Regions from separate parts of the Pseudopedobacter beijingensis genome, predicted to be linked through region 1. Evidence: riboswitches for the same ligand, from Rfam matches in the RefSeq annotation. Region 1 holds a riboswitch; the other holds the start of a gene.

Region 1 (8,234 bases):
CTAACAGTCAAACTTTTGTTTATGAAGAAAACAATGAAGTTATTGGTTTTATATCTATGGTTGATAATTATATTGCAGCTATTTTTATTGAGCAACAACAACGAAGTAAAGGTATTGGAAAACAACTAATTTCTTTCATTAAAGAACACTTCCCTATTTTAGAACTAGGTGTATTTGCTAAAAATTCAGGCGCAATTGCTTTTTACAAAAAACAGGGATTCACTATTATAGAAGAAAAAACAGACCAGGATACCGGAGAACAAGAACTGGTGATGCAGTTTAAAAACCATTTTGTTTAAAAAAGGAATTTATAACCCGCTGATAAAAAATTCATGTCATGGGGTAACAATTATTTAATTGGTTTTATATAGTAATAAATCATTGTAAAAACTTAAAAGATTAATACTATGAAAACGAATTTCACATCCAAATTAATGACAGCATTGATCGGTGTTTCTTTGCTAGCCACTACTTCTTGTAAAAAGAATTCATCAGGACCTGAAATAGATCTGGCCGCCCCTTCTGCTGCCAGTTTTCAGGAACTCAGAAAAAAAACCTTGGAAGACATGACACAAACCCAAGTTTTCAAAGCAGAAGATGGAATTAACTTCACCTCCGCAAAAGGCGTAGAAGTAAAAATCAGCCCTAATTGTCTGGTTGATGAAAATAACAACCCTGTAACTGGTAACGTAACTATTTCTTTTATAGAAATTTTTGACAGAGGCAGCATGGTATTAGCCAATAAACCGGTAATGGGTAGAAATAACAATGGTGATGTGTCTCCTTTAGTTACCGGCGGACAATACAATATAAAAATTATGCAAGGTAATAAAGAAGTAAAACCTGGTTGTTCTTATAACGTATCTGTACCTGCAAACAATACCGGAGCAATAGATACCGATATGCTATTGTGGAGAGGAACCATTGATCAGGAGGGTAACCTGGTATGGGACGAAACAGGTGGCAATCATGGAAAAGAAGCTGGTATGAATATAAATACTGAAAGAGCTACCTACGCTATATGGGATAATGAATTTGGCTGGACAAATGTGGATAGATTCTACAGCGATGCGCGTCCAAAAACACAGATAAAAGTTACCGTACCTTCAGCTTACAATAAAGATAATGCTGGTATATATTTAGCGTATGAAGGCGAGCCTAACGTTCTGGCTCAACTAGACACTTACGACATGCAAGATCATTTCTTCTCTGAGCATTATGGCTTTATCCCTGTAGGCTTAACCTTACACGTAATATTTATGTCTGAAAACAATGGTTCTGTTGCTTACGCTATCAAAAAAGCGACTATTGTTGCTAATGGAACAATAGCTATAGGAACTGAAGATATAAAAACAACTTCTAAAAGCCAGCTGATTAATATGATTAATGCTTTGAACTAATAATAGCTTAAAGACAGATATACAGATTTTTGATTTAGTGGTTTTAAGATGAGGCGGCTCCTGCAATAGGAGTCGCCTTTTTCTTGAAGGTATTAACCTACCAATTCGTGTTTACTTTGAATAGTTAATTTTCCCTGCACTTTTACAGGGTTAGAAATAATATCCAGAACAGGGCAAATAGCATCTACTTGTTGAGCTAGTCTTTCGAGTTTCTCAGGACTCTCATCCGATACAATAATTGTTTCAAACTCTATTTTTTCATAGCCCGGACGAACCGTACTGTCCAAACCTAAAAAACCTTGTAAATTAAGATCTCCTTTAGTTTTTACCGTTACGCTATCTAATTGTATACCTTTTAAAGAAGCCAATGCTCTGTATACAATTGCCTGGCATGAACCTAAAGAAGCTAGTACATATTCTACCGGATTAGGCGCAGCATCTTTACCTCCCAATAACTCTGGCTCATCAAACTTAAACTCAAATTGTCTTACAGTACTCTTTACACTTACACCTTCTTCAAGTACTGAAGTAGCTTCAAAACTTACTTGTGCTTTATCTGCATCTTTTTTTAATTCCTGAATAAGGCTACCTAATGATTGTTTTACGAATTCTGACATTTTTTAATAAATAAAATATAATTGAATGGATAATAACTCCTGAAAATTGCGGAATTTTATTTAGCAGCAACAGCCCCACAGAAATGTGGAGAATTGTACTTTTATAAAAATTAGATTTTAGTACATCTGCATACAGGTACTACAACAACAGCAGGTATTGTTAATAGTTACAAGGCAATCTAATTCTGTGTAGAATGTGATGTTTTTGATTTTCATGATGTCTCTTATTTATATTTTCCCCTCCATTGGGGACAGGAATTAGCACCGTTCAATCTCTTGATGGTTGCCAGTGGGTTATAGAGCCTGTCTCTCGCCACTTCTTTATAAATCAAGACTCTTTTTAGAGAGGTCTTTCAATAATTACGAGGCAAATATAATAATTTGATTGAAATATAAACCTAGTTTAGAATATTTTTTTCAGACAAAATCTTTTGCTGTTTAATAGAACAGTAAACACTCACCCGTATTGAGAAAAACTGATAATTGCTGTACCTATTTTGTCTATATAGAATAGAATTTAGTTATAAAAAAAGCCCGAGAAATTTCTCAGGCTTTTTTTATTTTACCAACCTTGGTTCTGATCAAACTGTGGCATAATATCCATTTCCCTTTGTGGAATAGGGAAAAGCTCATGTTTATTCTTTTTGGTATAACCTGGTGTTGCTACGGCATAATTTGGAGAACCTGCAGTAATCCACCATATTCCTAATCTTTGTGCTGTAGCTTTAACAGTCTCGTAATAAACGCCCCAACGTACTAAATCTAACCTTCTATGGCCTTCAAAAGCTAACTCAAAAGCCCTTTCTTTACGAACAGCGTCTCTAAAACCCTGAACATCTAAACCTGTCGGCACATCAGCTAAATTACTTGCCGCACTTACAGGAAGTCCGTACCCACGTCTGCGAACCATATTAATGGCGGTATAAGCATCATTTGTAGGTCCTTGTTTCCATTCGTTCAATGCTTCTGCATATAACAACAATACATCTGCATAACGTAAAACATACCAGTTAACATTAGATTTATCGTTATTGATTAACTTATTACTTTGTGGAACGTATTTTTCTGTATCCCATTTACCAGGAGTGTAGTTTTGCTTTGCTTTTTGAGCTTTTGTAGGGTCTGCATCATTGGCAGCTGCAGCAGCATCTGTTCCTACCCATAATTGTTTGGTGGGATTGTACTGGTAGTTTGCCACCGAAATATCTCTCCTTAAATCTTCTGGATAGCCTCTCCAGTCTAACACAAAAGTATGTACTACTTTTACGTTTGCAGCATTAGAACCACGCTCTCCTGCTATTGCTGTTGTTCTAACTCCATTCCATTTTCCTATACGTCCCACCGGATCAGAAGCACCGCCTGTAGCTGTTGGATAATAGAAAGAAGCTTCTATTAAACTTTCTGTCGGATTCCAGATACCGGCTCCTGAGTTTTTCCATAACTGCTCGTAATTATCCAGTAAACCATGCTTGTTAGATTCTATTAATATCTGAGCTGTTTTGGCGGCCATCTCCCATTTAGATGCATCTTTCACTGGATAGCCTGCCCATGTAGCATACACCTTTGCCAACAAACCTAACACCGAACCTTTTGATAAACGAAAGCTTTTATTTACCCTTAGTTTATCATCTGTAGCATACGGTAAATTATCTATGGCAAATTTCAAATCCTGCTCTATAAACTCATAAACTTTTACCGGATCTTCCTGCACAAAAGTAGCAGGTGGTTGTTTTGACATAGCCGTATTAGTCATTAATGCAATATTGCCATAACGACGCAACAACTCAAAATAATACAATGCGCGCAAGCCTCTTGCCTCTGCCATGTACACCGTAGCCAGCTCTTTATCTTTACTGGAATAATCAACCATTTTTTGTTCTAAACTCTCCAGAAAATCATTGGCATTGTAGATAGAATTATACAATGTTGCCCATGTTCCCTGTACTTCTGATTGATTGGGAGAGAAAGAGTTGGTAGGTATAATACGAAAATTCTCATTGGTACTACCCTCTACCTGGGCTATATCAGTACCCAGCGTAAACAAAATAGACAGGTTATAACCGTAAACTTCATCAGCTACCATATTACGATAAACACCCAACAACACATTTTCTGCTTCAGCAGCATTCAACATGTACTTATTCTTGTCTATACTTGTTCTAGATTCTTCAGCCAAGTAATCAGAACATGAAGTATTCATCATGAACATGGCCGATGTCAGTATATAAAAAACAACTTTTTTCATTTCTTCTTCGATTTTTAATTAAAACTGAACTTCTAATCCGAATGTAAACACCTTGCTTCTAGGATAAGCTCCCCAGTCCAGCCCCGGAGTCATTGGATTATTACCAGAAGTACTTACCTCCGGATCATAACCACTATATCCCGAAATGGTAAACAGGTTTTGTGCAGATGCAAACACCCTTGCTCTCGACATATAAGCTTTCTTAGACCAATCAACCGGTAAGGTATAACCTAACGAAACGCTCTTTAATCTTAAGAAAGAACCATCTTCAACAAAACGAGAGTAAACATCATTGGTCACATATCCATTTGTAGATGGTACTTTATTAGAAGCATGGGTAGGTGTCCATCTGTCTGCTACTTCTGACAACATATTACGTCTGCCCGAACGAGATTGGGTAGCATATAAACGAGTGGCATTATAAACATCGTTACCATAGTTAAATTGGAACATCACACCTAAATCAATTCCTTTATAATTGAATGTATTGGTAAAACCTCCATACCATTTTGGTATAGCATTTCCAATAACCGTACGGTCTTTGGTGGTAATTACACCATCTCCATCCTGATCTTTATATTTCACCATACCAGGTGCCAGATTGGTCAGACGCGCATTATTGGTTACTCCGTCCTTTAACACCAATTTCCCATCCGGTGTAGTGTTAAAATCACTATGTTGATAGATACCATCAAACTCGTAACCGTATATCAAACCCAAAGATTGTCCAACAATAGCTGCGTAATCATATTCTGTAAAATTGCTATCAAAACCAGAACGTGAATACATTGCATTAACTCCTGATTGTAACGATACCAGCTTATTATCAATAAAGGATATATTGAAGTTAGTTTCCCACGAAAAATCTTTCTTGATAATAGGTTTACCTGTAATGCTTAACTCCACACCTTTATTTCTGATTTTTCCAATATTCTGATATTGAGAAGAGAAACCAGTAACTTGCGCCAGTGATTGCGCTAACAAAAGATCTTTAGTGTCTTTAATAAAGAAATCTGTAACCAAGGTTAAACGATTATTCAAAAAACCCCAATCAATTCCCATATTAACAGTAGAAGAACCTTCCCATTTCAGGTTTTCATTTCTTAATTGTTTTGGCGTTAAAACGGTATATATAGAATTACCTATACCATATTTAACAGGATCGTACAAATCCAATGATAAGTAGTTTGGTATACGGTCGTTACCAACTACACCCCATCCTAAACGAAGTTTTAAATCAGAAATAGCTCTGATGTCTTTAATAAAATCTTCCTGAGAAATACGCCATGCTGCTGCAAAAGATGGGAAATATCCCCATTTGTTTTTATCAGAAAACACGGTCGAACCATCAGCCCTCATCGTTGCTGTAAACAAATATTTATTATCGTAGTTGTAATTTGCCCTAGCAAAGAATGATAAAAGCTTTTTATCGTAATAATCTGTAGATACTTTACTTGGTGTAGCCCCCACTCCCAAATTATCGTTTCCTAAATTATCAAACGGAAAATCCATGGCCTGACCTAACAAATATTCTGAACTGCTGAAAGATGTTTCCTGACCTAACATAATATCATATTGATTTTTCTTATCGATCTTTTTCTTCCAGGTCAGGTTATTGTAATTAGTCCATCTAACGTTTTTACCCATCTGTGTTTGTCCATAAGGTTTTTGTCCATTACGATACGCCTCTTTAGAACCATTTTTGTAAAACAGGTCATTACGTGTATTCGTGGTATTATAAGTCCCCGCCGAACGGAAAGTTAAACCTTTCATAATTTCCCAGTTAACAGAGAGGTTAGTAGACCACTGTTCCGAACCCCTGTTATTTACTACAGATTGTGTTTGCATTACCGGGTTTACCTGTGCCAAACTTGTTCCATCTTCTAACATCTCGGGGTCAATGGCTGTGGTCAACAATGTTTCGTCATCTATCTTTAATCCACCGGTAGGACGAGCACTCAGAATTTGAGCCAACATATTAAAACGTCCATTATCTGCCGTTGTACCTACACCAGATCTATTTGTTTTACCATAATTAATGGCAGCATCAACAGTTATTTGCTTTATTAGTTTTTGGTTAATTCTCATTTTAGCAGTAGTTCTTCCAAACCCGCTGTTATTGAAAATTCCGTTCTCGTCATATTTATTTAAAGAGAAATTGTATTTAGTATTTTCTACACCTCCACTTACGCTTAGGTTATGGTCATTAGACCAGGTAGGTCTAAAGGTTTCATCTTGCCAATCTATACCACCAACACCTATATAATCTTCTGCTGATTGATACTTGTAAGGATTTCCATTATCATCCATCCCTGGTTTGTAATAAGTACCAGCATAAGCGCTGTTTACATCTGCCTGTAATTTCACGAACTCGTAAGGACTTAGTACATCTAATTTATTCGCTATCTGACGATTAGTACTTGCTACTGAATAGGCTATTTTTGGTTTGCCTATCTTACCTGATTTAGTGGTAATCAACACGACACCATTAGCTGCCCTTGCTCCATAAATAGCTGACGCTGATGCATCCTTTAGTACTTCCATAGACTCTATATCTGCATTAGAAATAAAGTTAAGATCACTAACCTCAAAACCATCTACGATATAAAGCGGAGAAGAATCTCCGGTTAAAGTACCAATACCGCGGATATTAACATTAAATCCAGATCCCGGCTCGCCATCATACTGCGTAATCTGTACACCCGCTACTTTACCGCCTATTGCCGCCAGAACAGAACCTGATTTAAAACCTTCTACATCTTTTCCCTTTAAAGATGATACAGAACCTGTCACATCTTCACGTTTAGCGGTTCCATATCCCACCACCACAACTTCCTGTAAAAATGCAGTTTCGGGTTGCATCCTCAGAATAAGATCATTTTGGCTTCCCACACGAATAGCTTGTTCTATAAAACCTACATAGGTAACCATTAAAGTTTCGCCCTGTGGCACCTTCAATGAGAAAGTTCCATTCTCACCTGTTGATGTTTTACTGGTTTTGCCAATAACCGAGATAGTAGCTCCTTTTAACGGAGCCCCTTTATCGTCCAGCACCTTACCTCTTAAGGTTACCTGTTGTTGTGCATAAATATTGATACAGCACATCAAGGCCAAAACGGACATGATGAGCTGTTTATACACTCCTGCGTTATTTATCATATTATAATACATTGCTGTTCCTTTCTAAAATTTCGTATCAAACCATAAAACAATTGGGAATATTTGACCTCCATTATTTATGCTATTCGCCGCATTATCATTTGCAAATGTGATTTGCCCAGTCATTACACCATTTGCGGGTTGACCATCAGCAATCCATCTATTCGGATTAACCACTACACTATAGTTATTCGGAGCAACGTATGCTAAAGGCAAACTAAGATTATCTGCATTGCTATAATAGGAAACCGGGTCTTTAGAGCCATAATTTGGATTAACACCTTTTACAGCAGCATAGTTATCCCACAGAAGACCTAAAAAAAGATCTGCTGGCGATGGTGGATTAGTTAATTGCCCACTCACATGGTTACCAAAGAAATTATAATAATTGAAGTTACGTCTATAGTCCATAAAAAATTTGGACATATTGCTAATACCTGTAATAGTTGGTGCTACGGATCTTCCTCCCGAATTTGGATTGACTTGAAAAACAAACGGTGAATACTCAACCAATGCTTTTTCTGTACTATTAGGTACTGCTACCGGCTCCGAATTATGGAAAAAGACAGGTGTCTGAACCGAAAATTCTGAAGGTGTACCTTTACCTGCAGTAACTGTAACCATAAATATACCACAGTTTGCCGCATTGATAGTTCCTATCGTAATAACACCTGTAGAGGCATCGATAGTTGTACCAGTTGATTGCTGTATACCTCTGATTTCATAAGTTAAGCTAATACCTGAACCTGCATCTGTAACAGGAACTTTGCTCTTAAAGCCTGATGTAGCGGTACCCGCAGCTATACGGAATTG
Region 2 (8,234 bases), on a different contig from region 1:
CCGACCAGTCTATTTTAAACTGTTCTTTACGGGCATCATTTATTGGTTTTAAAGATTTGTCGACCTTTTTCTTGTTATAATTATCTCTTGTTTTTTCGTAATCTTCTTTGATTTGTTTTTTGTAATCTTCTTTGGTTGCCGGATTTAGCAAATTGCTGCATACGGTAACACTTCTTGACGCATCTAAAACATGTATAACGGTTCCGTTATAATTGGGATCTATTTTAACAGCGGTATGTATTCTGGATGTGGTTGCGCCACCAATCATCAGAGGAATACTAAAGCCTTCGCGTTCCATTTCTTTAGCTACATGCACCATTTCATCCAGCGATGGTGTAATTAACCCGCTGCATCCAATAATGTCTACCTTGTGTTTTTTTGCTTCATCTAAAATGGTTGATGCGGGAACCATTACACCCAAATCTATTACTTCGAAGTTATTACAGGCCAGTACTACGCCTACTATATTCTTACCAATATCATGTACATCGCCTTTTACGGTAGCCATTAATACTTTTCCGGCCGAACTGCTTTCGCCTTCTACTTTTTCTGCTTCGATGTAGGGAAGCAGAATGGCTACGGCTTTTTTCATTACCCGGGCAGATTTTACAACTTGTGGTAAGAACATTTTACCGGAACCAAACAGGTCTCCTACCACACCCATCCCGTCCATTAAGGGGCCTTCTATAATTTCTAAAGGTCTTGCATATTTTAAACGGGCTTCTTCAACATCTTCATCTATATGGGCTACTATGCCTTTTACCAAAGCATGTGATAGCCTTTCTTCTACTGATCCTTTTCGCCATTCTTCGTCTTTGACTATTGTTTTTCCTTTATTTTTAACGGTTTCTGCAAAGTCTACCAATATTTCGGTGGCATCTGGACGACGGTTTAATAAAACATCCTCTACTTTTACCAGCAGCTCGGGGTCTATCTCTTCGTAAACTTCCAGCATTCCGGCATTTACAATCCCCATGTCTAAGCCTGCTCTGATAGCGTGGAAAAGAAATGCGGAGTGCATGGCTTCACGAACGGGATTGTTCCCTCTGAAAGAGAATGAAATATTGGAAACCCCTCCACTCACTTTTGCATGGGGAAGATTTTCTTTGATCCAACGTGTAGCGTTAATAAAGTCTACCGCATAATTGGCATGTTCTTCTAAGCCTGTTCCTACGGTTAAGATGTTGGGATCGAAGATGATATCTTGCGGTGCAAAACCTACTTCGTTAACCAATATGTCGTAAGATCTTTTACAGATTTCTATCCGTCTTTCAAAGTTGTCGGCTTGTCCGTTTTCGTCAAATGCCATCACTACAGAGGCGGCACCATACTGTTTAATGGTTTGGGCATGTGCTTTAAAAACCTCTTCTCCTTCTTTTAAAGAAATGGAGTTAACAATGCCTTTTCCCTGTAAACATTTTAATCCGGCTTCTATAACGCTCCATTTGGATGAATCTACCATGATGGGGAGTTTACAGATGTCGGGTTCTGCACCAATAAGATTTAGAAACTTCGTCATGGCAGCTTCAGAGTCAAGCATACCTTCGTCCATGTTAACGTCTATAACCTGCGCACCACCTTCCACCTGCTGACGAGCTACGGATAAAGCTGCTTCAAAATCGCCACTTAAAATAAGTTTGGAGAATTTTGGAGATCCGGTAATGTTGGTTCTTTCGCCAATATTCACAAATATGCTGTCGGGCTGTATGTTAACGGCCTCTAAACCAGACAAGCGTAGAAAAGGTTGCTGTACCGCAGGCTTTCTTGCGGGGTATTTTGCTGCGGCTTCTGCAATTTTCTGAATGTGATCTGGTGTTGTACCACAACAGCCACCCACAATATTCAGAAATCCTGATCCAAGGAAGTCGTCCAGAAGAGAGGCGGTTTCAACCGGCGTTTCATCGTATTGTCCGAACTCATTAGGAAGACCTGCATTGGGGTAGGCAGATACGTACACATCTGCCAGCTCAGAAAGTTCTTGAATGTATGGACGCATATCTTTTGCCCCTAAAGCACAGTTTAGCCCAATTGATAATAAATCGCCATGGCGTACAGAGTTCCAGAAAGCCTCGGTAGTTTGTCCTGATAGTGTACGACCCGAAGCATCAGTTATGGTTCCGGAGATCATGATCTCGATCTTTCTTCCAATAATTGCTTCGTATTTTTTGATAGCAAAAATAGCAGCCTTGGCATTTAAGGTATCAAAGATGGTTTCAACCAGTAACACATCGGCGCCGCCATCTACCAGTCCTCTTATTTGTTCGTAATAGGCATCTTCAAGCTCGTCAAATGTAATGGCTCTGTATCCAGGGTCGTTTACGTTTGGCGAAATGGAGAGTGTTCTGTTGGTTGGACCAATGGCTCCTGCAACAAAACGGGGACGGTCTGGTGTTAAAGCCGTTATTTCCATAGCGGCTTCTTTGGCTATACGGGCGCCTTCATAGCTCAGTTCATAGGAAAGGTCTTCCATCCGATAATCGGCCATAGAAATACGTTGCGTACTGAACGTATTGGTCTCGATAATGTCGGTTCCGGCCAACAAGTAAGCTTTGTGTATTTCTTTAATAATATCTGGCCTTGTCAGGTTCAGCATATCATTATTGCCTTTCACATCGCAAGGATGGTTTTTAAACCTTTCGCCCCTGAAATCACTTTCAGTCAGCTTGTAGTTTTGGATCATAGTACCCATGGCTCCATCAATCACCAGGATACGCTTTTTAAGTTCTTCTCTGATATTCATAAAATGCACATCGTCAAACAAAAGCAATAAATCGAGACTTAAAATGAAAGCAGTATCAATTTATGTACATTGTTATTCGTTAAAAGCTTAATGAAGAAAAGTCGGTATGTGTTGTAGTCCGTTGACTTTCACTTATCTTTCCCAGTTATATTTTTGTATTTTAACTGAGTAGAACGTAGCACCTTGTAAGCACAGGTTGCTAAGACTTCATCGGGTCTAATCCCTCCGTCTTTCTTTATAAGCAATGCAAATTTGCAATATAATTTGGTGAAAACCAAATTTTAAATAGCTATTCCAAATAAAATTAGGTGGATGCGGATTATTGGCGAAATTTTTTTGGTTACATTTCTATTAGAAACTAATTTTTAAGTTATTTGTTTTTTATGCAATGAAAGAGTTAGAAACGTTATTAGAGCAGAAAAATATTAAGCCCACAGCGATGCGCTTGTTGACTGTGCAATGTTTGGTAGAGCAAGATAAGGCTGTTTCTTTAAATGAACTTGAAAAACTTATGCATCCGGCAGACCGGATAACTATTTACAGAACGTTAAAAACGTTTGAGAAGAATGGTTTGCTGCACAGTATTGATGATGGTACGGGAACCCAAAAGTTTGCTATGTGTGACGATAGTTGTGATGCAGATAATCACAACCATGTGCATGTCCATTTTTATTGTAATACTTGTTTAGAAACTTCCTGTCTTCCGAAAACAAAAATACCTGCTATTGTATTGCCTGATTATTTCTTGTCTCAGGAAGTGAATCTGGTGGTAAAGGGAACCTGTGCCAAGTGTACGGTTCATTAGAATGCAATAGTATTGCACCTGATTATAACCTACTTTTGTTGTAAATAAGTACTAATAATTTTATTTATGACAGAACATAATCACAATCATAGCCACGATCATGACCATGATCACGGTCTAAATAATTGGCAGCTTCTGGTAGCGTTACTTGTATTGGTAACTATGCAGGTATTGGAATACGGTTTTCATATTCGGTTTAATAATATTACCGAATTACTTATATATGGTGCGGCTTATCTTTTATCGGGATACTCCGTGCTGGACCTGGCATGGAGAAAAGCCAAGAGGTTTGATTTTTTTAACGAATTCTTTTTAATGAGCGTGGCCACTATTGGCGCATTTTCCATTGGCTCTTATAGCGAAGGAGTTGCTGTAATGGTGTTTTATTCTATTGGCGAATGGTTTCAGGAACGGGCGGTTAAGCGGGCAAAGGGTAATATTAAGGCTTTGCTGGATGTGCGTCCTGATGCTGTAGATGTTGTGAGGAACGGTAAAATAGAAACTGTAAACCCCAAAGATGTATCTATAGGCGAGGTTATACAGGTTAAAGCAGGTGAGAAGGTGGCTTTGGATGGGGAATTGATTTCTGAAAAAGCAACTTTTAATACAGCTGCCCTAACGGGAGAAAGTGTGCCTGATAATAAAAAGCAGGGTGAAACTGTTTTGGCAGGGATGATTAATCTGGCAACGGTTTGTGATATTAAAGTGACTACTGCTTTTAGAGATAGTAAGTTAAGCAAGGTGTTGGAAATGGTGCAGGATGCGCAGGCCAGAAAATCTCAAACACAGCTTTTTATATCAAAATTTGCAAAGGTATATACTCCTGTGGTTTTTGCTCTGGCGGTATTGGTAGTTGTATTACCTATGTTGTTTGTGGCTGATTACTCTTTCCAAACCTGGTTTTACAGGGCATTGGTGTTTTTGGTAATTAGTTGCCCTTGTGCCTTGGTGGTATCTATTCCTTTGGGCTATTTTGGCGGTATAGGTCTGGCATCTAAACAGGGAATTCTTTTTAAAGGGGGAAATTATCTGGATGCGGTAACTGAGATAGACACTGTCGTGATGGATAAAACAGGTACCCTAACCAAAGGGGTATTTAAAATTAACCGTGTACATGCGGTTGAGATGGACGAAAGAAAGTTTGTAGAGATAGTGGCAACTATAGAAAGTAAATCTAACCATCCTATTGCAGAAGCGATTAAAGAATATGCCGGGAAGGTGAGCGGATACACTATTGAACAGGTTGAGGAAATAGCGGGGCATGGGTTAAAGGCAACCATTAATGGTGAAGTTGTATTAGCGGGAAACCTAAAGCTATTGAAGAAGTTTAATATCAGTTACGATAAATCTATAGAGGAAATTGTTGATACGATAGTTGTTGTAGCTATAAATGACCAGTTTGCCGGTTATATAACTATCGCGGATGAGATTAAGTCCGAGGCTTCGCAGGCTATTGCAGATATGCATAAGCTGGGCTTAAAAACTGTTATGCTTAGCGGCGATAAGCAATCTGTGGTTAACGAAGTGGCAAAGGTACTGCATATAGATTATGCTTATGGAGATTTATTGCCTGAAGGAAAGGTTAAACATGTGGATAAACTGAAAAGTGAAGGAAGAAAGTTGGCTTTTGTGGGTGATGGAATAAACGATGCTCCTGTATTGGCACTGGCAGATGTAGGGATTGCCATGGGAGGTTTGGGAAGCGATGCAGCAATAGAAACGGCTGATGTGGTTATCCAGAATGATAACATTACCAAAATTATTTCGGCTATTAAAATAGGGAAGATCACCAGAAGTATTGTTTGGCAAAATATAGTTTTGGCCATGGTTGTTAAAGTTATTGTATTGGTGTTAGGTGCCGGAGGTGTGGCCACTTTATGGGAGGCGGTTATTGCCGATGTAGGTGTTGCTTTAGTGGCTATCCTGAATGCGGTGAGAATACAGGGTAAAAATGTTTAAGCTGTTTTTTCTTTCATAGAACCAACGTGTGTTTCCGATAGCTTTCTTGTAGGTAGAGGAAACACTCGTTGAACTTAATGAGCAAAAGTTGGTTTTCTATAAATCAGAGATGGTATTTCTGCTAATTTTAGATAAATCAAATATTCCAGTCAATACCGTCCAGATAGATAATAAGAATCCCCAGTAGTATATGCTGCTTCGGCTATTCTTAGGCACATTTAATAAAAATATAAACAACGCTATTCCCAGGATAATTAATAAACAGCCTGTAATGGTTTTTAATACATTTAATTTTAAATGGGAGGAAAAATCATGAAAAAGAGTGACTATCAATAATATGGAAGTAAACAATATTGTTAAATTAATTGTAAGTTCCATTGTTGTAAATCGTCCTTCCTTTAATAAACTTGATGAACTTATCAGTATTAAAACAATGATGATGATTTTTGAAATTATCCAAAACCAAAAAGATTGGGTAAATAAGGTTTTCATTAAATATAAAATATAGTTTAGGTTTTATCGTTGATGAATCGATAAATATAATTAAATCTCTTTTTAAAAATGTTAATCGTTGTAAAAGAAAGTTATGTTGTTGAAATGTAAAAAACCAGAACAACTGACTGTTTTATTAGAAAAGTCAGTAAGACTTCTTAAAATTGCATTGGATTTTTAGTGGGTTTGAAAATGATTTTGTTGAATATTATTGTTTTTTAGTCTACTTGATTGAATTTTAAGGTCTTATGTTGAGATATTTTTTAGTGGCGCTTATTGCGGGGTTATTAAGTGTAGGTGGAGCTTTTGCGCAAAAGACTGTAGTGAGTGGAGTGGTGAAGGATGCTTTTACTAAAGAAACCATTCCTTTTGCGAATGTTTTTTTTAACGGAACACAAACGGGTACGCAAGCCAATATGGATGGCCTTTTTACCATGAGTACCAGTGCAAGTTATAGTGCATTGAAATTTGTATACATGGGCTACGAGACAAAAATTGTTCCCATAGCGGTAGGGAAATCGCAAAGAATAGAGGTTTTACTAACCCCGTCTGCAAAAGCTTTAAAAGAAATTGTAGTTACTAAAAAAAACAAGGCAAAATATAGTAATAAAGACAATCCAGCTGTAGAGCTTATCAGGCAGGTTATACATCATAAGGATCAAAACAGGATAAAAGAATTAAATACAGTTTCGTATCGGAAATATGAGAAGATGACCTTTTCTATGGATAATATTTCTGATAAATTTAAGAACAATAAACTGCTTAAAAACTATCAGTTCCTGTTTCAGGAACAGGATTCAAGTAAGTTTGGCGGTAAATACGTATTACCCGTATATATTGAAGAGAAATTGACGGATAATTTTTACAGAAAAAATCCGGCCGCTTCTAAGAGTATAATTCTGGGCGAAAAGCAGGCCGAGTTTGATCAGAGGTATGTAGATAACAAAGGTTTGCAGAGTTATTTTAAAAGGATGTATGAGGATATCGATATCTATGCAAATAATATCTCCATCATCAGTAATGATTTCTTGAGTCCCATAGCCGGGACAGCTCCAACATTTTATAAATACTTTATTACAGATACGGTTAAAAATGCAGAACCTAAACTGGTAGAATTATCCTTTTTCGCCAGAAATAAAGGTGATATGCTTTTTAACGGGAAGCTGTATATCACTATGGATGGTAAATATGCCGTTAAGAAAGCTAAGCTATCTATAGATAAAGATATTAACCTGAACTTTGTAAGAGGGATGGATATTGACCTGGATTTTGACGCAGATGAAAATCAACGCTATAATCTGACGAAAAGTCGTTTAGTTGTAGATTTTGGACTCAATAAAGAAAAAGGATTTGGGTTTGTGGGAGATAGGACAGTGTCTTATAAAGATTATGCAATTAATACTACCCTTCCGGATAGTGTGTTTGTAGAAAAGAAAGCTACTGCTACAGAACCAAAGGCTGTTTTACAAAGTGATGCCTTTTGGGAAAAGAACAGATTGGATACCATTTCTGAGGACCAGCTGAGTATTTATAAAAACATAGACTCTTTGCAGCACGTACGTTCTTTCAGAAGAACTATGAAATATGCTACCCTGTTGATAGCCGGGTACCAGAATTTGGGAGGTTATGATATGGGACCTTTTAACACATTTTATAGTTTTAATAATGTGGAAGGTTTAAGGTTACGGGTTGGTGGAAGAACAACATCTGAATTGAGCAAAAGCTGGTATTTTGAAAATTATGCGGCTTATGGTTTTAAAGACGAAAAGTGGAAATATTATCTGAGTGGGGCCTATGCTTTTAACCATAAATCTGTATATACTTTTCCTAAACATTATATCAAAGCCAGTTTTCAGAGAGACACTAAAATACCAGGACAAGAACTTCAGTTTGTACAGGAAGATAATGTTTTGTTATCGTTTAAGCGGGGTGTAAATGACATGTTGCTGTATAACGATTTTTATAAGGTAGAATATCTTAAAGAATTTGAAAATCACTTTTCTTATGGACTGCAACTTAAACGCTGGACACAAAATCCGGCGGGAGGTTTATATTACCAAACAGCTTCAGGAGATTTTATTGATAAGCTTATAACCAGCGAAGTTGGCTTGAATTTAAGATATGCGCCGCATGAGAAATTTTATCAGGGAAAACAATACAGAACCCGGTTTGTAAATAAGTATCCAATTTTTAATTTAGGGTATTCTGTAGGTCTTAAAGATGTTTTTTCCGGAGAGT

The links. A riboswitch is a leader RNA that binds a small molecule or an ion and turns the genes downstream of it on or off. The one in region 1 is predicted to bind S-adenosylmethionine.
Region 2: another riboswitch for S-adenosylmethionine. It lies ahead of metH (methionine synthase); the one in region 1 lies ahead of ACFSAH_RS07375 (OsmC family protein).

Annotation. Positions count from the first base shown of each region.
Region 1 covers NZ_JBHUDG010000006.1:8,179-16,412, forward strand. Annotated here, with positions in the region: gene ACFSAH_RS07365 (N-acetyltransferase) at 1-299, shown strand, start outside; gene ACFSAH_RS07370 (hypothetical protein) at 408-1,400, shown strand; gene ACFSAH_RS07375 (OsmC family protein) at 1,493-2,017, opposite strand; SAM riboswitch class I at 2,243-2,347, opposite strand; gene ACFSAH_RS07380 (RagB/SusD family nutrient uptake outer membrane protein) at 2,580-4,262, opposite strand; gene ACFSAH_RS07385 (SusC/RagA family TonB-linked outer membrane protein) at 4,281-7,421, opposite strand; gene ACFSAH_RS07390 (surface glycan-binding family protein) at 7,446-8,234, opposite strand, start outside.
Region 2 covers NZ_JBHUDG010000003.1:25,463-33,696, reverse strand. Annotated here, with positions in the region: gene metH (methionine synthase) at 1-2,740, opposite strand, end outside; SAM riboswitch class I at 2,870-2,984, opposite strand; gene ACFSAH_RS02245 (Fur family transcriptional regulator) at 3,129-3,545, shown strand; gene ACFSAH_RS02240 (heavy metal translocating P-type ATPase) at 3,612-5,504, shown strand; gene ACFSAH_RS02235 (hypothetical protein) at 5,827-6,012, shown strand; gene ACFSAH_RS02230 (DUF5686 and carboxypeptidase-like regulatory domain-containing protein) at 6,245-8,234, shown strand, end outside.